2 regions of the Streptomyces sp. NPDC058877 genome follow, and region 1 is predicted to be linked to the other one. Evidence: riboswitches for the same ligand, from Rfam matches in the RefSeq annotation. Region 1 holds a riboswitch; the other holds the start of a gene.
The links. A riboswitch is a leader RNA that binds a small molecule or an ion and turns the genes downstream of it on or off. The one in region 1 is predicted to bind cyclic di-AMP.

Region 1 (13,319 bases):
CGGGGGCTCGGGCTCCTCCGCGCGGGCCGCGGCGACGATGGCGGAGGGGCTGCCGAGTCGTTCGAGGGCGGCTCGGACCGCTTCCGGCTCCTGCCCGTCCCCGATGGCGACCGCGAGGTGTTCGCGCAGGTCGGCGAGGAGCTCCTCGCGGCGGCCGGCGGGCAGGAAGGACGCTTCCCGTTCGATCGTGGCGAGGTAGTCGGTCACGAGGGGGTGCTCGGTGCCGGTCATGCGGAGCCTCCGTGGGGTGCGGTCAGGAAGTGGTCGACGCCGTCGCGGAAGCGCGGCCAGCTCTCGGCGAACGCGGTGAGCGCGGTCCTGCCGGGCGCGGTGAGGGTGTAGTAGCGGCGGGCGGGGCCGGTTGCCGACTCGCGGAGCTCGGTGTCGACGAGGCCGTCCCGGCGCAGTCGGGACAGCAGGGGGTAGATCGTTCCCTGGCTGGTGGTCATGACGCTGACGGCGGCCAGTTCGTCGAGGATCTCGACGCCGTAGCGCGGGCCGTCGCGGAGCAGGGCGAGGACGCAGTACTCCAGGACGCCCTTGCGCAGCTGACTGGCGACCTTTCCGGTCACTTCTGATCTTGCTTCGCCAGGAACCATGTAATGCAAGATACCCCCGACGGAGGTGTCGATCAACGGAGGCGCGGGCGATGGTCCGGTGGGGGCCGGGTGGGTGTCCGAAGGCGCGGGGAGGGCGCCCGTCGTGGACGGGCGCCCTCCCGGTCGGGCGCGTCACCCCTCCGCGGCGTCCCCGGCCTCCCAGGGAGAGGAAGGGCTGGGGAAGGGCGTGGCGCCGTCGTCCTGCCCCAGGACCGCCCCGCCCTCCTCTTCCACGAGGACCAGCGGCGACACCTCCCGGCGGCCCTCCGCGAGGGGGCGCTCGCCATCCCGTCCACCGGGGCGGCCGTCACCGGGGCGATCGCCGGGTCCTGACGGTCCGACACTCGGTGGAGGGGCCGGTTCCGGGGGCGAGACGGGCCCGGAACAAGCCGACACCAGGGTGACGGGTGAGTCGTTGGGGGAAACAGTCGCTCCGAAGTGGTGGCTCCGGCCCCGGCGACTCCCTACCATCGATCACCGCAAGGTCGTTCAACTGACGCACGACCAGCCCGGGAGGCTCCTTTGCACCGCCGCACTGCGCTCACCGTCTCCGCCGCGCTCCTCGCCGCGGCCCCGCTGCTCACCGCCTGCGGCAGCGATGCCCACCCAGGAGCGGCGGCCGTCGTCGGTGGCGAACGGATCGACGTCTCCAGCCTCCAGGCGCAGGTGAGGGACGTACGGGCCGCCCAGGCGGCCTCTCCGCAGTCCGTCCAGCTGGTCGCCGCCACCGGCGACCTCAGCCGCCGCAAGCTCAACGTCATGATCTTCGACCGGGTCGTCGACAAGGTCGCCGCGGACAACGGCGTCACCGCCACCCGCGCCGAGCTCCAGGAGACCCGGACCGCCTTCGTCCGGCAGAGCGGCGGCGAGGACCGGCTCGCGGCCGTCCTCCTCCAGGAGCAGGGCGTGGCGCCCGATCAGATCGACGACTTCGTCCGCCGCAACGTCCTCATGAACAAGATCGCCGAGAAGCTCGGCATCACCGAGAGCGCCGAGGGCCAGAAGAAGCTGACGGACGTCTTCTCCGCCGCGTCCAAGGAGCTCGCCATCGACGTCAACCCGCGCTACGGCACCTGGGACGACGCGCAGATCCGACTCTCCGCCACCACCGCTCCCTGGCTCCGTCAGATCAGCCAGGACCCCGCCGCCGTCCCGGCCGGAACCTGAGCCCCTGCGGCGGGGTAGGTTCGAGGGGTGACTTCTGAGAGCCCCGGCCGCATCGTCCTGCTCACCGCCAGCCACCGCGTGGCCCCCGGACTGCTGTCCTGGCCCGCCTGGCAGGCGCTGCACGGAGCCGACCGGGTGCTCTGCCCCGACGAGCACCACCCCCAGCTCCCCTATCTGAGGGAGGCCGGGATCGTCGTCGAGCACCTCCGGCCGACGGCCGAGGAGCTCGTCGCGGCCTGTGCCGGGGACGCCTCCGGGGAGGTGGATTCCGAAGGCGGTCGCACGATCGTGCTGCTGCCCTCCGGGGAGGGGGACCGGGCGCTGACCGACGGCCTCGCCCGACTCGCCGGCTCCGGACGGGTCTCCATGCCCGACCTGGAGCTGTTGCCCGGCTCCTACGACCTGCCCGGCGCCCGCCTCCTCGACCTCGTGCAGATCATGGACCGCATCCGCCGCGAGTGCCCCTGGACCTCGCGCCAGACGCACCGGGGTCTCGCCAAGTACGCCATCGAGGAGGCGTACGAACTCGTCGAGGCGATCGAGGACGGCGATCGGCGGGAACTGCGCGAGGAGCTCGGGGACGTCCTCCTCCAGGTCGTCTTCCACGCCCGGATCGCGGAGGAGGACGCGGAGGAACCGTTCTCCGTGGACGATGTCGCGGGGACGCTCGTCGAGAAGCTGATCCACCGGCATCCGCACGTCTTCGGGGACGAAACCGCCGAGACCCCCGAGGACGTCCACGCGCACTGGCTGCGCACCAAGGCGATCGAGAAGCAGCGGGAGTCCGTCACCGACGGGGTGCCCCTCGGGCAGCCCGGGCTCGCGCTCGCCACCAAGCTCGCCGGCCGGGTGCGGTCCGCGGGCCTCGACGTGAAGCTTCCGACGGGCGAGGGTATCGGGTACGAACTGCTCGCCCTGGCCGCCCGTGCCGAGGCGTCCGGGGTGGATCCGGAGGCGGCCCTGCGCGCGGCGGCCCGTGCCTACCGCGACGCGATCCGTGCGGTGGAGGGCGTGTGAGCGGGGTGTGGGCGGAGGGGCTGCGCGTGGGGGCCGTGTGCGTGGGAGGCGTGTGAGCGGGGTGTGGGCAGGGGGCGCGTGACCGGAGCGCCGGGTGTGCGGCTCCGCCGTCACCGCTCGCGCGGGGCCCTCGCCGCCGGGTCGTGCCAGACGGGGACCGGCGGGCCCAGGAGGCGCTCGGCGGCGGTGCTCGGCCGGGTGGCGAAGCGGCCCACGGACGGCAGGGTGTCGTGGTGGATGCGTGCCGGGTCGGTGCCCAACTCTTCCAACACCTCGGCGACCTCCGTGACGAAGGCCGGTGGTCCCGCGAGGTACACGTCGTGGGCGGACCAGTGGACGCACGCCCGCAGCGCCTGGAGCAGCCGCTCGGTCGCCTGGTCCCGGCGCCGGTTCGGCGCGGCCGTGATGTAGGTGACGCTGAGGCCGGGCAGGCGCTCCTTCAGGAGCTCGGCCTCGGCGCGCCCGTACAGGTACTCCTTGGAGCGCGCCACCATGAACAACCGGCCCTCCAGGTCCGGCTCGGTCCCGGCTGCCTCCGCCAGGAGCGCGCGCACGGGGGCCCACCCCGTGCCCCCGCAGACGTAGGTGCGCAGCCCGCCCGGCGCGGTCCGCGCGGTGAGTCCGCCGCCGGGAGCGCTGAGCCGCAGCACCTCGCCCGGATCGGTCTGCGCGACGAGCGCCGTGCTCATCGCGCCGCCCGCGATCCGGCTCACGTGCAGCTCGACGGTGCCGTCCGGTCGGGGCGCGTCCGCGAGGGAGTAGGTGCGCCAGACGCGCGGGACCCGCAGCGAACTGACGCTGACGTACTGGCCGGCGCGGAACGGCAGTGGCTGCCGTGGCCGCAGCGTCAGGACGGCCAGGTCCTCGCCGTACTTCTGGTGCCGGACGACGTCCGCGTCCCACCAGCTGGGTTCACCGGCCCGGGCCGCCTCGGAGGCTCCGGCCAGCATCAGATCGGTGATGTGTCCGTAGGCCTCGCCCCATGCCTTCTCCGCCTCGGCCGTCCAGCCGGCACCGGCGGCGTGGGCGAAGGCGGCGAGCAGGCTCTGCCCGACGGCCGCGTAGAGCGCGGGGGAGGCGAGGAACTTGCGGTGATCGCGGCCCAACTGCCCCAGGTAGTCGGCGAGCCCGGGGTCCTCCAGTCGGGTCACGACATGGGTGAGTGCGGCGAAGAGCCGGTCCCGCTGGGGGGCCATGTCCGTGGGGAAGAGCGCGCGCACGCCGGGGTTGTGCCAGAAGAGGTGCGAGTAGAAGAACGTGACCGCATGGTCGGCGCGTCTCTCGACGATCGCGAACGTGCTTCTGAGCAGCTGAGGGTCCACCGGCACGAATCTAGGGCACGGCCTCCACCGCTTGATCACACCTTCTCCACGAACGTGCCTCCCCGGGGGCGCCCTGTACGGTCGTGGCGTGAGCACCGCCCCCACCCCCGAGCCCGCTCCCACCCTTTTCACCTGGGAGTTCGCGAGCGATCCGTACCCCGCCTACGCCTGGCTTCGGAAGCACGCGCCGGTCCACCGAACGACGCTGCCCAGCGGGGTCGAGGCATGGCTCGTCACCCGGTACGCGGACGCCCGGCAGGCCCTGGCCGACCAGCGGCTCTCCAAGAACCCCGCGCACCACGACGAATCCCCGCACGCAAAGGGCAAGACGGGCATCCCGGGCGAGCGCAAGGCCGAGCTGATGACGCATCTGCTCAACATCGACCCGCCGGACCACACCCGGCTGCGGCGGCTCGTCTCGAAGGCCTTCACCCCGCGCCGGGTCGCCGAGTTCGCCCCGCGGGTGCAGGAGCTCACCGACCGGCTCATGGACCGGTTCGTGGAGAAGGGGTCGGCCGACCTCATCCACGAGTTCGCCTTCCCGCTCCCCATCTATGCGATCTGCGACCTCCTCGGGGTGCCGCGGGAGGACCAGGACGACTTCCGGGACTGGGCCGGGATGATGATCCGGCACGGCGGGGGACCGCGCGGCGGGGTCGCCCGGTCGGTGAAGAAGATGCGCGGCTATCTCGCCGAGCTGATCCACCGCAAGCGGGAGGAGCCCGGGGACGACCTCATCTCGGGCCTCATCAGGGCTTCCGACCACGGGGAGCACCTTACCGAGAACGAGGCCGCCGCCATGGCCTTCATCCTCCTCTTCGCCGGCTTCGAGACGACCGTCAACCTCATCGGCAACGGCGTGTACCAACTGCTGTGCCACCCCGAGCAGCGCGAGCGGCTCCAGGTCTCGCTGGCCGCGGGGGAGACCGGGCTCCTGGAGACGGGCGTCGAGGAGCTGCTGCGGTACGACGGGCCGGTGGAGATGGCGACCTGGCGCTATGCGACGCGGGCGTTGACCATCGGCGGGCAGGAGATCCCGGCGGGCGACCCGGTGCTGGTGGTGCTGGCCGCCGCCGACCGGGACCCGGAGCGGTTCGACGGACCGGATGTGCTCGACCTCGCCCGCCGCGACAACCAGCACCTCGGGTACGGGCACGGCATCCACTACTGCCTGGGCGCGCCGCTCGCCCGCCTGGAAGGGCAGGCCGCGCTCTCGACGCTGCTGACTCGCCTGCCGGACCTGAGACTTGCCGCCGATCCGACCGAACTGCGGTGGCGCGGCGGGCTCATCATGCGCGGTTTGCGCACGCTTCCGGTGGAGTTCTCCCCTTCCGCACCCCTTCTGGGAACTGACGCAACATCAGAAATGTGATCTTCGCGTGATCGCGCGTCCATCGACTTGTGACGGACGTTCGAATGCCGCTACGTTCACCGGAATCTCAGCCGTCACGCGAAAGGCGTTCCTATGCGCTCCGGGAACGGACGACACCGTCGCCCCCGTCAGGCCCCCGCCATCGTCGTCGCCGCCGGTGTGACCGGTTCCGCGATGGCGCTGCCGCTGCTCGCCACCGGGTCTGCCTCCGCCGCCGACGCCGCCACGTGGGACCGGGTCGCCGAATGCGAGTCCGGCGGGCAGTGGAGCGCCAACTTCGGCAACGGGATGTACGGCGGACTCCAGTTCACCCAGGACAGCTGGGAGCGGAACGGCGGTCTGGCGTACGCGCCCAGCCCCGACCTGGCCAGTCGCGCGCAGCAGATCGCGGTGGCCGAGAAGGCGCTCGCCGGGGGGAGCGACGACTGGGCCACCTGTGCGCCGATCGCCGGTCTGAAGAACGACGGCAAGGCCACCGGAGTGAACCCCGGGCCCGCCGTCACCCCGGCGGCACCCACGGGCCCGCCCCCGGAGTCCAATCGCACCGGCGGCGAGCCGGTGTCCTCCGCGGGCGGTCAAGGGGCGGCTCGGCAGTCCACCGCGCCCGCGACCCCGACCCCGACCGCGCCGAGCGCCCCGGCGACCTCCATCGCCCCGACCCACCCGACCACTCCGGCATACCCGACGATTCCGGCAAGTCCTGACGCATCGGTCAGTCCGGGCGGGTCGACCGCGCCCGGCGACCCGACGGCACCGACCGCCCCCGATTCGTCCGTTACGCCCGATGTGCCGGTTTCGCCGGGGATTCCAGAAGGCGAGCTGCCGTCGGCCACGCCGGGCACCGGCAAGCACCGGGGTGAGGCGGCACCGGAGGAAAGTGGCGCACCGGGCAATTCGGCCGATGCGGGTCGACATGCTTCGAATGCGGGCGAGGGTGACGCCCAGTCCGCGACTGACGGGGCGAAAGGTTCCGTCGAAAAGGACAGTAGGGGCACTTCGGGCGAATACACCGTGCGGCCGGGTGACAGTCTGTCCGACATCGCACAGGAGAACGAACTCCCCGGTGGCTGGACCGCGCTCTATGACGCCAACCGGCAGACCGTGGGGACCGATCCGGATCTGATCCTGCCTGGTCAGAGTCTTGATCTGACGGCGGGTTCGGTCGCGACGGAGGGGTGATTGATCGCCTTATGTCCGATTCTGTGTAAGTGAGACATGGGTCTCTTCGCCCCAACTGGCGTGTCACGTCCGGAAACTTCGCTTCCGCCCGCTCTCACCTGCGCAAACATCACCCACCGGAAGGCAAGGAGGGGCGATATGTCCGCCATAGGCCTCTTTGAACTTCCGGTGGGTCTGTGTCTACGGTCGTCACCGCTCGCCACCGCGGGCCCCGTCGACCGAAACGCCGAATCCTGCCGTCGGTCGATGGGAACAGTCGTCGCGCAAGCGCCGAAGGCAGGAGCGGGGGACCCAAGGTAAGTGCCGGGCCCGGCGGTCGAGACGGACCGCCGGAGACCGGCTTGGGGTGAAGTCGCGTGCCAGACGCGCGGCCGGGCAACTCTTCGGCCCGAACCCGACAGCTCACCTCGCAGGCGTCGGTGAGGAGAATTCCCATGCTGTTTTCCGCCAAGGGCAAACACCGCCGTCCCTCCAAGGCCGCCCAGGTCGTCGCGCTCGCCGGTGTCACCGGTGCCGCCGTCGCCGCGCCGCTGCTGACCGCGGGCACCGCCTCGGCCGCCACCGCCGCCGAGTGGGACGTCGTCGCCGCCTGCGAGTCCGGCGGCAACTGGGCCATCAACACGGGCAACGGCTACTACGGCGGCCTGCAGTTCTCGGCCTCCACCTGGGCCGCGTACGGCGGCACCGCCTATGCCCCGACCGCCAACCTGGCCTCGAAGTCCCAGCAGATCGCCATCGCCGAGAAGGTCCTCGCGGGCCAGGGCAAGGGTGCCTGGCCGAGCTGCGGCGTCGGCCTCTCCAACGCCTCCTACTCCGGCGGCACCACCGAGAGCGCCCCCCAGCAGGCCGCTCCGAAGCCGCGCGAGACCGAGCAGCCGACCACCCGCAGCCAGCAGCGCCAGGCCCCCGAGAAGGCCGCGCCGCAGGCCGCGAAGAAGACCGTCACCACCCCCACCGGCAAGAAGGTGAAGAAGGGCGACGGCGAGTACGAGGTCGTCTCCGGCGACACCCTCAGCAAGATCGCCCAGGCGCACGGCGTCAAGGGCGGCTGGGCCAAGCTCTTCGAGCTGAACAAGGACGTCGTCGAGAACGCCGACCTCATCTACCCGGGCCAGCAGCTCCACCTGAAGTGAGCCCGGCGGCCCGCACGAGTCCGGCGGCTCGTGCGGTGCCGACGACCCTCCCGCGGTGACCACCCCGGTCCGGCGCGCCCCTCCCCCGTGCGCGCCGGACCGGGGTTCCCCCGTTCCGGAGCCCGGGCGGGGAAGGGGACCTGACGACCGCGATGGTTACCGTCCAGTAGATCTGGGGTCTTTCGTCCCGATGTGCATGCCCTTGGGTCCTTTTTCGTCCCAGGGGGCGGGCGCGCGGCGGGCCGGAGCCCCCGAGCCGGTTAGGCTCTTGCCGCAAGGCCAAGCGACCCTGCACCGACCTTGCGTCACATCCAGCGTCACATCCCAGAAGGAGATGCTCGTGCCGTCCATCGACGTCGTCGTAGCCCGGGAAATCCTGGACTCCCGAGGCAACCCCACGGTCGAGGTCGAGGTCGGCCTCGACGACGGCAGCACCGGCCGTGCTGCCGTTCCGTCCGGCGCCTCCACCGGTGCGTTCGAGGCCCTTGAGCTTCGCGACGGTGACCCCAACCGCTACCAGGGCAAGGGCGTCGAGAAGGCCGTCCTCGCCGTCATCGAGCAGATCGGCCCGGAGCTCGTCGGCTACGACGCCACCGAGCAGCGGCTGATCGACCAGGCCATGTTCGACCTGGACGCCACCCCGGACAAGTCCTCGCTCGGCGCCAACGCCATCCTCGGCGTCTCCCTCGCCGTCGCGCACGCCGCCTCCGAGGCCAGCGACCTCCCCCTCTTCCGCTACCTGGGCGGCCCGAACGCGCACCTGCTGCCCGTTCCGATGATGAACATCCTCAACGGTGGGTCGCACGCCGACTCCAACGTGGACATCCAGGAGTTCATGATCGCCCCGATCGGCGCGGAGTCCTTCTCCGAGGCCCTCCGCTGGGGCACCGAGGTCTACCACACCCTCAAGTCCGTCCTGAAGACCAAGGGCCTCTCCACCGGCCTGGGCGACGAGGGCGGCTTCGCCCCGAACCTGGACTCCAACCGTGCCGCCCTCGACCTCATCGTCGAGGCCGTCAAGCAGGCCGGCTACGTCCCCGGCAAGGACATCGCGCTCGCCCTCGACTGCGCCGCCTCCGAGTTCTACAAGGACGGCAAGTACGAGTTCGAGGGCAAGTCCCGCTCGGCCGCCGAGATGACCGAGTACTACGAGGAGCTCGTCGCCGCGTACCCGCTGGTCTCCATCGAGGACCCGCTGTTCGAGGACGACTGGGCCGGCTGGAAGGTCATCACCGACAAGCTCGGCTCCAAGGTCCAGCTCGTCGGCGACGACCTGTTCGTCACCAACCCGGAGCGCCTGGCCCGCGGCATCGAGGAGGGCTCCGCGAACGCCCTGCTCGTCAAGGTCAACCAGATCGGCTCGCTGACCGAGACCCTGGACGCCGTCGAGCTGGCCCAGCGCAACGGCTTCAAGTGCATGATGTCCCACCGCTCCGGCGAGACCGAGGACGTCACCATCGCCGACCTCGCCGTCGCCACCAACTGCGGCCAGATCAAGACCGGCGCGCCGGCCCGCTCCGAGCGCGTCGCCAAGTACAACCAGCTGCTGCGCATCGAGGAGATCCTCGACGACGCCGCGGTCTACGCCGGTCGCAGCGCCTTCCCGCGCTTCAAGGGCTGAGCTTCGCCCCAGGGCGGAGCCGCTTCGCAGACCAGCTTCCGTACGTCCCCGTACTCGGTCCCGTACCGTGTGCGGGGACGTACGCGTGAACAGGGGAGGCGACACGACATGGCCGCGAAGGACCGGGACCGGTTCTCCACCGCGACCCGGATCAGACTGCTCGGCGAGCAGACCGCCGCCCGTGTCTACCGCTCACAGACCCGCCGCCAAGACCGACGCTCCCGGCTCACCGGCCGTGCGGCCTTCCTCGCCCTCGTGGTCTGTTCCCTCGTCGTGGCGCTGGCCTATCCGATGCGGAGCTACGTCTCCCAGCAGGGGGAGATCGCCGAGCAGGAGCGCCGCGTCGCCGAGGCCGCCCGGCGGGTCGAGGAGCTGAAGGACGAGAAGGCCCGCCTCCAGGACCCGGCCTACATCCGCCGCCTCGCCCGCGAACACCTGCACTACGTGCTCCCCGGCGAGACCGGCTTCACCGTGAACGACCCCGATGCGGAGCAGCGGCCCCGCACCGACCAGGGCGCGGACGACCGCCCCTGGTACGACAACCTCTGGGACGGCGTCGACCACGCCGACCGCCCCTGACCAGGCCTCTTGGTCGCCCGACACACGAGCAAGGCAGACATGGAAACGCCCCCTCCGCAGACCGAACGCACCGAGCCCACCGAGACGGACATCGCCGCCTTCGAGCTCCAGCTCGGCCGCCCGCCCCGCGGCCTGCGCGCCATCGCGCACCGCTGTCCGTGCGGCAACCCGGACGTCGTCGAGACCGCACCCCGGCTCCCCGACGGCACGCCCTTCCCGACCACGTACTACCTGACCTGCCCCCGGGCGGCCTCGGCCATCGGCACCCTGGAGGCCAACGGGGTCATGAAGGAGATGCAGGCCCGGCTCGCCACCGACCCGGAGCTCGCCGCCGCCTACCGGGCCGCGCACGAGGACTACATCGCGCGCCGTGACGCCATCGAGGTCCTGGAGGGCTTCCCGAGCGCCGGCGGCATGCCGGACCGGGTCAAGTGCCTGCACGTCCTCGTCGGCCACGCGCTCGCCGCCGGCCCGGGCGTGAACCCGTTCGGCGACGAGGCGCTCGCGATGCTTCCCGAGTGGTGGGCGAAGGGCCCCTGCGTGAACCCGTGCACCGACGAAGGGAAGTCCTCGGAATGACCCGGGTCGCCGGAATCGACTGCGGCACCAACTCGATCCGCCTGCTCGTCGCCGACGTCCATCCGGACACCGGCGACCTGATCGAGCTGGACCGGCGGATGACGATCGTCCGGCTCGGCCAGGGCGTCGACAAGACCGGCCGACTCGCTCCCGAGGCACTGGACCGGACCTTCGCCGCCTGCCGTGCGTACGCCGCGGTCATCAAGGAGCTGGGTGCCGAGCGGATCCGCTTCGTCGCCACCTCCGCCTCCCGCGACGCCGAGAACCGCGAGGACTTCGTGAACGGGGTCGTGGAGATCCTGGGCGTGGAGCCCGAGGTCATCACCGGCGACCAGGAGGCCGCTTTCTCCTTCACCGGTGCCACCGGCGAACTGCACGGCGACGACCGGCGCCTGGTCGTGGACATCGGCGGCGGCTCCACCGAGTTCGTGGTCGGCAACGCCCACGTCGAGGCCGCCCGCTCGGTCGACATCGGCTGTGTCCGGCTCACCGAGCGGCACGTCCGGCACGACCCGCCGACGGCCGAGGAGGTCGCCGCGATCCGCGCCGACGTCCGCGCCGCCCTCGACCTCGCGGCCGAGACCGTGCCGATCGACACCGCACGGATCCTGGTCGGCCTGGCGGGTTCGGTCACCACGGTCGCCGCCATCGCCCTGGGGCTCCAGGAGTACGACTCCGAGAAGATCCACCACGCCCGGATCTCCGCCGCGCAGGTCGCCGAGGTCACCGAGCGGCTCCTTGCCTCCACCCACGAGGAGCGGGCCGCGATCCCCGTCATCCATCCCGGCCGGGTCGACGTGATCATCGCCGGGGCGCTCGTCCTGCGGGAGGTCGTGGAGCGGGTCGGAGCCGCCGAGGTCGTGGTCAGCGAGCACGACATCCTCGATGGGATCGCGCTATCCGTCGCATAGCGCGCGGCTATCGGGCCCTGTGGAGGGGGGTTTCCGGGGGCCTCGGGGGCCCGTCGGGACCCCCCGGCCGAAAAGGTTCGTGAAGTTCTTCACAAGGAAAAGGGTCCTGGCGGCGCCCAAGGAGGGTCTTTGGGCCCTTCAGGGGGTGGCCCGGGGCCCTTTCGTAGGCGTGGGGGCCGATTGGCTCGATGTTTCCATCGTGTGAACGGACCCCGCGGTTCAGGGTTAACGGAGGCTCTCCGGACCAGTTCACGGGGGGTGAACAACGTTCGCCAGTGCACCCCGGTTCCTTTGCAGCACCATGATGTGGATCACGTGGGCGGCGGAGTGTAGCAGAGGTCCCCCCGGTCCTTGTGAAGGGGCGCACGAGCACCCCCCTGAGGAGGGGTGGATACTCGATCCCATGAGCACCACGGAGCGTCCCAGGATCCTCGTAGTAGGCGGCGGGTACGTAGGCCTGTACGCAGCTCGGCGCATCCTCAAGAAGATGCGCTACGCGGAAGCGACCGTCACGGTCGTCGACCCGCGGTCGTACATGACCTACCAGCCCTTCCTCCCCGAAGCCGCCGCCGGCAGCATCTCGCCGCGTCACGTCGTCGTCCCGCTGCGACGCGTCGTCCGCGGAGCCGAGGTGCTCACCGGCCGGGTCACCACCATCGACCAGGACCGCAAGGTCGCCACGATCTCGCCGCTCGTCGGCGAGGCGTACGAGCTGCCCTTCGACTACCTGGTCATCGCGATGGGCGCGGTCTCCCGCACCTTCCCGATCCCCGGCCTCGCCGAGCAGGGCATCGGCATGAAGGGCATCGAGGAGGCCATCGGCCTGCGCAACCACGTCCTTGAGCAGCTCGACAAGGCCGACTCGACCACCGACGAGGAGGTCCGCCGCAAGGCCCTGACCTTCGTCTTCGTCGGCGGTGGCTTCGCCGGCGCCGAGACCATCGGCGAGGTCGAGGACATGGCCCGCGACGCCGCGAAGTACTACCAGAACGTGTCCCGCGAGGACATGCGCTTCATCCTGGTCGACGCGGCCGACAAGATCCTTCCCGAGGTGGGCCCCAAGCTCGGCCAGTACGGCAAGGAGCACCTGGAGGGCCGCGGGATCGAGATCTACCTCGAGACCTCGATGGACTCCTGCGTGGACGGCCACGTCGTGCTGAAGAACGGCCTTGAGGTCGACTCCAACACGATCGTCTGGACCGCCGGCGTGAAGCCGAACCCGGCGCTCTCCCGCTTCGGCCTGCCGCTCGGCCCCCGCGGCCACGTGGACTGCAACGAGAAGCTCCAGGTCAACGGCATGGACCACGTCTGGGCCGCGGGCGACAACGCCCAGGTCCCGGACATGGTCGGCCGCAGGGCCGGCAACCCCAACGCCTGGTGCCCGCCGAACGCCCAGCACGCCCTGCGCCAGGCCAAGGTCCTCGGCGACAACGTGGTGGCCGGCATGCGCGGCTTCCCGCAGAAGGAGTACAGCCACGCCAACAAGGGCGCGGTGGCTGGCCTCGGCCTGCACAAGGGCGTCGCGATGATCGTCATGGGCAAGATGAAGATCAAGCTCAAGGGCCGTCTCGCCTGGTACATGCACCGTGGCTACCACGGCATGGCGATGCCGACCTGGAACCGCAAGATCCGCATCTTCGCCGACTGGACCCTCGGCATGTTCCTCAAGCGAGAGGTCGTGTCGCTCGGCGCCATGGAGACGCCGCGCGAGGAGTTCTACGAGGCGGCCAAGCCCGCCCCGGCGCCGGCCGCCCCGGTGCAGGAGAAGGCCAAGGCCTCCTGACGCCCCCTCAGCACGTCCGAAAGGGCCGTCCGCCATCCGTGGTGCGGACGGCCCTTC
Region 2 (5,252 bases), on a different contig from region 1:
GAGCCGATCAGCCCCGTACCGAGGTCCACGAGCGTGCCTTCGAGCCGCCTGCCACCGGGCGGGCCGGTCCCCGACGGGTTTCGCCGGGCCCGCGCGGACACCTCGAGCAGGTGGAGGCCGCCGTCCGGGCCCTTCAGCCGGATCCGCCGCACCGATGGCCGCCCCTCGGCCTCCGTGGCCTGCCGGGCAGCCGCCCACAGGGCGTACCCGTCCTCGGGATGGAGCAGTGACGTCAGCGCCTCGATGGAGCAGGGCGACGAGACCTCCGTTCCGAGGACGGCGAGGAGCCCGTCGTCCAGGGTGACCGTGCCGGTGGCCAGGTCCCAGGCGAAGGAACCGAAGCGGACCGGCGGGCCCGAAGCGATCGGTAGCTGCACGCACACCGGATCACCCGGCCACTCGACCTCGGTGCCCTGCCGGACGAGGTCGGCCAGGGTCTCGCCCAGACGGAGCGCGTCCTGGGTCATTCGCCTTCGGTCCCGTGCGTTCACCGGCATCCCGGGACTCGGCGCCCGCAGCGCCATGAGCACGCCGAAGCGCTCCCGGCCCGCGACCACGGGCGAGTACAGCGAGGCGAAGGGGAACGGCAGGCTCGCCACCAGTTGGGGAAAGCGCTGCATGGCCTCCTCGACGTCGGCGAGGTGGACGGACTGCCCCGAGCGGTGCACCTCAGAGACGGGAAACGGCCGGTTCGCGTGCATCCGCCACCACGGGCGGAACAATTGCCCGGGAAGCCCCACCAGGACGGCGAGCCGCAGCAGCCCCGGAGTGCCGGAGCGCAGGTACACCCCGCCCGCATAGCCGCCCACCTGCTCCACCGCTTCGACGGCGGCTTCCGCAAGTGCCCAGGTCAGCGCAGCCGGAGCCGGCCCGTCGTCGGCTCCGTTCTCGGACGGATGTCCGATGCCGCCCGCCGGGCCGTGGCCGGACACGCCGTGCGAGGTCACACAGACAGCATGCGCCAGGGACGAAGCCGCCCGCATCCGGGACCGGTGCGTTCACCGTCGTGAGCAGGGTGTTCCGCGGAGCTTGGGCCGGCTCCGTCCTCCTCTGCCGGGCCGGTGACTCCCCGGGCCGAGCGGCCGGGCCCGTCTTAGGCCTGCCGGTCACCGCGCCCCGTCTACCCTGGGAGGGGTGGGCAAGGGACGGACGACCGTGTTCTTCCCCGGGTCCGAGCCGCGCAGGCGGAAGGGCGGCCGATCATGTTCTTCAGCGACCGCAGTGACGCGGGGCGGCAGCTTGCCGCCCGGCTCGACCACCTCAAGGACCGGGACGTCGTGGTCCTCGGGCTCCCGCGGGGCGGCGTGCCCGTGGCTGCCGAGGTGGCGGACGCCCTCGATGCGCCGCTCGACATCTGCCTCGTACGCAAGCTCGGGGTCCCCCAGCAACCGGAGCTCGCGATGGGGGCGCTCGGGGAGGGGGGCGTCCGGGTGCTCAACGAGAGGGTGCTCCGCGAGGCCGGGGTGAGCGAACGCGAGCTCGCCGCCGTGGAAGCACGGGAGCACGTGGAGCTCGACCACCGGGCCCTCCGCTACCGGGGCGACCGGCCTTCCGTGCCGCTCGACGGACGGACGGTGGTGGTGGTCGACGACGGCCTGGCGACCGGGGCCACGGCCCTGGCGGCCTGCCGGGTGGTCCGCGCCCGTGGCGCTGCCCGGATCGTCCTCGCGGTCCCGGTGGCTCCGCGCGGCTGGACGACCCGGCTCGGCGGGGAGGTCGACGAGACCGTCAGCGTGCACACGCCGGACCGGTTCTTCGCGATCGGGCAGTTCTACCGGGACTTCTCACAGACCGCGGACGCCGAGGTCGTCGCCTGCCTGGACCGGAACAGGGCCGCGCGCGACCCGGTCGTGCAGGACACGGACGTGTGGATCCCGGTCACCGGCCGCACGCTCGCCGGACGGCTCGCGGTGCCCGAGGGAGCAGGTGGCATCGTCCTGTTCGCCCACGGCAGCGGAAGCAGTCGGCACAGCCCCCGGAACCGGGCGGTTGCCGCCGGGCTCAACCGGGCGGGGCTAGGGACGCTGCTCTTCGACCTGCTGACCGAGGCGGAGGCCACGGACCGGGCAAGGGTCTTCGACACCCCACTGCTCGCCGGGCGGCTTGCCGGGGCCACCGAATGGCTGGCCGCGCGGCCCGAGGGGGCCGGACTTCCCCTGGGGTACTTCGGGGCGAGCACCGGCGCGGCGGCTGCGCTGTGGGCGGCCGGCGACCCCGAGTCCCGGGTGAGCGCCGTCGTCTCGCGCGGCGGCCGGCCGGACCTCGCGGGTGAGCGCCTGGGGCGGGTGCGCGCCCCCACGCTCCTGGTGGTGGGGGGCGCGGACGCGCTGGTCCTCGACCTCAACAGGAGGGCCCAGTCACTGCTGCGCTGTGAGAACCGGCTCACCGTGGTGGGGGGTGCCGGCCACCTCTTCGAGGAGCCGGGGGCCCTGGAGGAGGTGGCGGAGCTCGCCACCTCCTGGTTCGACGACCACTTCCGGCGGCAGCGGGTCAGTACGCCCCGTTGACGTTGTCGATGGAGCCGTACCGGTCGGCCGCGTAGTTGCAGGCGGCGGTGATGTTGGCGACCGGGTCGAACAGGTCCATGGACGTACCGGGCACGTGGTAGGCGAGGAAGGTCGGCTCGATGACCTGCAGCAGCCCCTTCGAGGGGGTGCCAGCGGCGGCATTGGAGTCCCAGAGGTTGATGGCCCTGGGGTTTCCCGAGGACTCGCGCATGACGTTGCGGAGGATGCCGTCGTAGGTGCCGGGGATGCCCTGCTGGGCCATGATCGCCAGCGACTCCCTGATCCAGCCGTCGAGGTTGTCGGCGTAGTTGGTGGCGGCAACCGGAGCGGCCTTGACCGCAGCGGGGGCGGCCTGCGCTGCGGACGCGCCGGTGCCGGTGGTCACCACGGGGGCGGCCGGGCGGCGTTCGGAGCGGCTCGCGCGCTCGGTCGTCGTGGACTTCTTCGGCTTGCCCTGTGTGGCAACGGGCTTTGCGGAATTCTTATGAATCGTCAGCTTCAGACCGGGGTGAATGAGTGACGGGTTGTCACCCACGGCTCCCTTGTTGGCCCGGTAAAGGCTCTTCCAGCCGCCCTGGATTCCCTTCTTGTGGGCGATCAGGGAAAGCGAGTCACCGCTCACGACGGTGTAGGTGCGCGCGGCTGCCGGGGCGGTGACCGCCTTGGCGACGGCCGGGGCCGCGGGGCTGCTGAAGGGCCGGGCGGCCGTTTCCGGGGCCGCGGACGCCGGAGCGGCGTTGGCGGCGGCCGGCACGACCAGCGGCAAGGTCAATGCGGCGCCGCCCGTGCCCACCAGGGCCAGGCCACGGGAGACGGGACTACGACGGGGGCGGCGGTGCTTGCCGTGAGCAGGCATGACGGATTCCTCTCCGGTGCCTGCGAGGTGAGCTGTCGGGTTCGGACGGGAGGTGTCCGGCCGCGCGCACGCGGCTACACCCCGAGCCGTTCCGGATCACCGGACCGGCGTATTCGTGGGTCCCCCGCTCCTGCCGTCGGGTGAAAAGGGAGGTGTGTCGAGCGGCGGCAGGATTAGGCGATCCGCTCGAATGGAGGCGACCGTAGGCCAGTAATGCAACGGATAACAAGGGGAGCGGTTCTCGGGTATCGAAAAATGGATCAAGTAATTCCGCGAATTCAAGATCGATGATCTCTCCGGAATCTCGAACTTCCTTGCGCGGCAAGGGGAGGGGGGATCCTTCCGTCGAATGGATGGGGTGGGGAGTGAATCCCGTCACTCGATGCTTTATGTCTGATATGAGAAGTAATTCCATTCATGAGTAAATGTGCAGAAATTAGGTGTGATGTCACCGACTCGCCGGAGGTCGCCGCGGCGCGCCCTCTCCTTGCGAGGGTCAAAACTCGCAAAATGGACATTCAGCATTAAAGATGGGGGCAGTCGACCTAGGAGTCACCTCGATGTCCCCTTCCCCTCCGCTGCTCACCCCCGATGACCTTGACCGCGAGGCCGCCGCGCTCTTCGAGGACGCGGCCTGGCAGCAGATCGTCACCGGCGCGACCCCCGCCGGAAAGTCGGCCCCGTCGGAAGCGCACTGGCGGCAACTGCTCAGCGTGCCGGTGGAACGGTTGGTGGCCGATGCCCTCGCGGCCCTGCCGCAGGAGGTTCCTGCCGGGCGTCGCATCCCCGGCCGGATCGGCGCCGTGCTGCCCGACCGGCTCCACGCCTGGCGCCGCATCGGCCAGGTGGAGCTGCGTCCCTCGGTCCACCTGGGCTATGCCCGTCTGGTGCTGACGGAGTGGGGCTGGCAGAACGCTCCGTACAGACTGCGCAACGTCCGAGGTGCCCGGTGTGTCTGCGGGGCCCTCCTCGCCGCCCACCGCCTCGGCTACGGCGGCGCGGACACCATGAACGAGGCCGCCGCCTGGATCATGACGGAGCTTCGGGCCCGTGGGTGGCTGGATCTGATCGGTCCGTGGAACAGGGCCCCCGGCCGCACCGCCGCCGACGCACTGGCCCTTCTCGACGCCACGATCCGCCGCGCCGCGCACGCCGGCCGGTGACCCGCCCCGCCCGTCGCCGGGCGGCGGCAAGGAGGTCGCCGCCCGGTCGTGCGTCGGGGAATCAGCCGCTGGTGCTGGGCGCCCCGGTCTCGATGTGGCCGGTGTAGCGGCGCGACCACGTCCCGTCGACGTCGGCGACGATCGTGAAGTCGTACCAGCCGTCGTTGTACGCGACCGCGTTGAAGAAGTCCTCGCGACTGGAGTTCGCCGGCACCGTGTACGTCCACGGGCCGTCCGAGCGGTAGGCGTTCGAGCGGATCGTGAAGGTGACCGGTCCGGCCGAGGTGTTGGTCATCTTGAACCACAGGGCCGTCTTCCCCGTGCCCGCTTCGGGCGCGAACCGGGCCGCCACCTCGATGGCGCGGCCCGCCTTGGAGGCGTCCCCGATGAACCGGCGCAGGAAGCGGTTGGGGCCCATCATGGAGATGTCGTACTTACCGGAACCCCACCCCAGGCCTATGTTGAAGTAGTCGGACGCGGTGTCGCCGGGGTCCACGGTGTACTGCCAGGCGGCGGTGTCCCGGTACTGGTGCGGATGGATCGAGAAGTGCGCCGACCGCTTGGCCTCCGAGCCCTGGTTCGTCATCGAGAACCAGGCCAGGATCTTCCCCGCGGCGCCGAACTCGAAGCGGTCGAGGTTGCCGTTCGCCTGGTACGGCAGGGCGCGTGCCGGGCGCGTGCCGGGCTCCTGGGAGGGCAGGGCGTTGTTCTGGGGGGCCGGGTTCG

Region 2: another riboswitch for cyclic di-AMP. It lies ahead of ACFW2Y_RS29610 (transglycosylase SLT domain-containing protein); the one in region 1 lies ahead of ACFW2Y_RS18970 (transglycosylase family protein).

Annotation. Positions count from the first base shown of each region.
Region 1 is NZ_JBHYMF010000075.1:13,306-26,624, forward strand. It holds gene ACFW2Y_RS18935 (HAAS signaling domain-containing protein) at 1-231, opposite strand, end outside; gene ACFW2Y_RS18940 (PadR family transcriptional regulator) at 228-599, opposite strand; gene ACFW2Y_RS18945 (SurA N-terminal domain-containing protein) at 1,122-1,766, shown strand; gene ACFW2Y_RS18950 (nucleoside triphosphate pyrophosphohydrolase) at 1,794-2,783, shown strand; gene ACFW2Y_RS18955 (globin domain-containing protein) at 2,894-4,105, opposite strand; gene ACFW2Y_RS18960 (cytochrome P450) at 4,194-5,477, shown strand; gene ACFW2Y_RS18965 (transglycosylase family protein) at 5,571-6,656, shown strand; cyclic di-AMP (ydaO/yuaA leader) riboswitch at 6,915-7,087, shown strand; gene ACFW2Y_RS18970 (transglycosylase family protein) at 7,091-7,789, shown strand; gene eno (phosphopyruvate hydratase) at 8,124-9,410, shown strand; gene ACFW2Y_RS18980 (septum formation initiator family protein) at 9,519-9,989, shown strand; gene ACFW2Y_RS18985 (DUF501 domain-containing protein) at 10,029-10,568, shown strand; gene ACFW2Y_RS18990 (exopolyphosphatase) at 10,565-11,479, shown strand; gene ACFW2Y_RS18995 (NAD(P)/FAD-dependent oxidoreductase) at 11,883-13,262, shown strand.
Region 2 is NZ_JBHYMF010000187.1:2,846-8,097, forward strand. It holds gene ACFW2Y_RS29600 (SpoIIE family protein phosphatase) at 1-947, opposite strand, end outside; gene ACFW2Y_RS29605 (phosphoribosyltransferase family protein) at 1,203-2,507, shown strand; gene ACFW2Y_RS29610 (transglycosylase SLT domain-containing protein) at 2,491-3,363, opposite strand; cyclic di-AMP (ydaO/yuaA leader) riboswitch at 3,368-3,553, opposite strand; gene ACFW2Y_RS29615 (hypothetical protein) at 3,924-4,526, shown strand; gene ACFW2Y_RS29620 (phosphocholine-specific phospholipase C) at 4,588-5,252, opposite strand, start outside.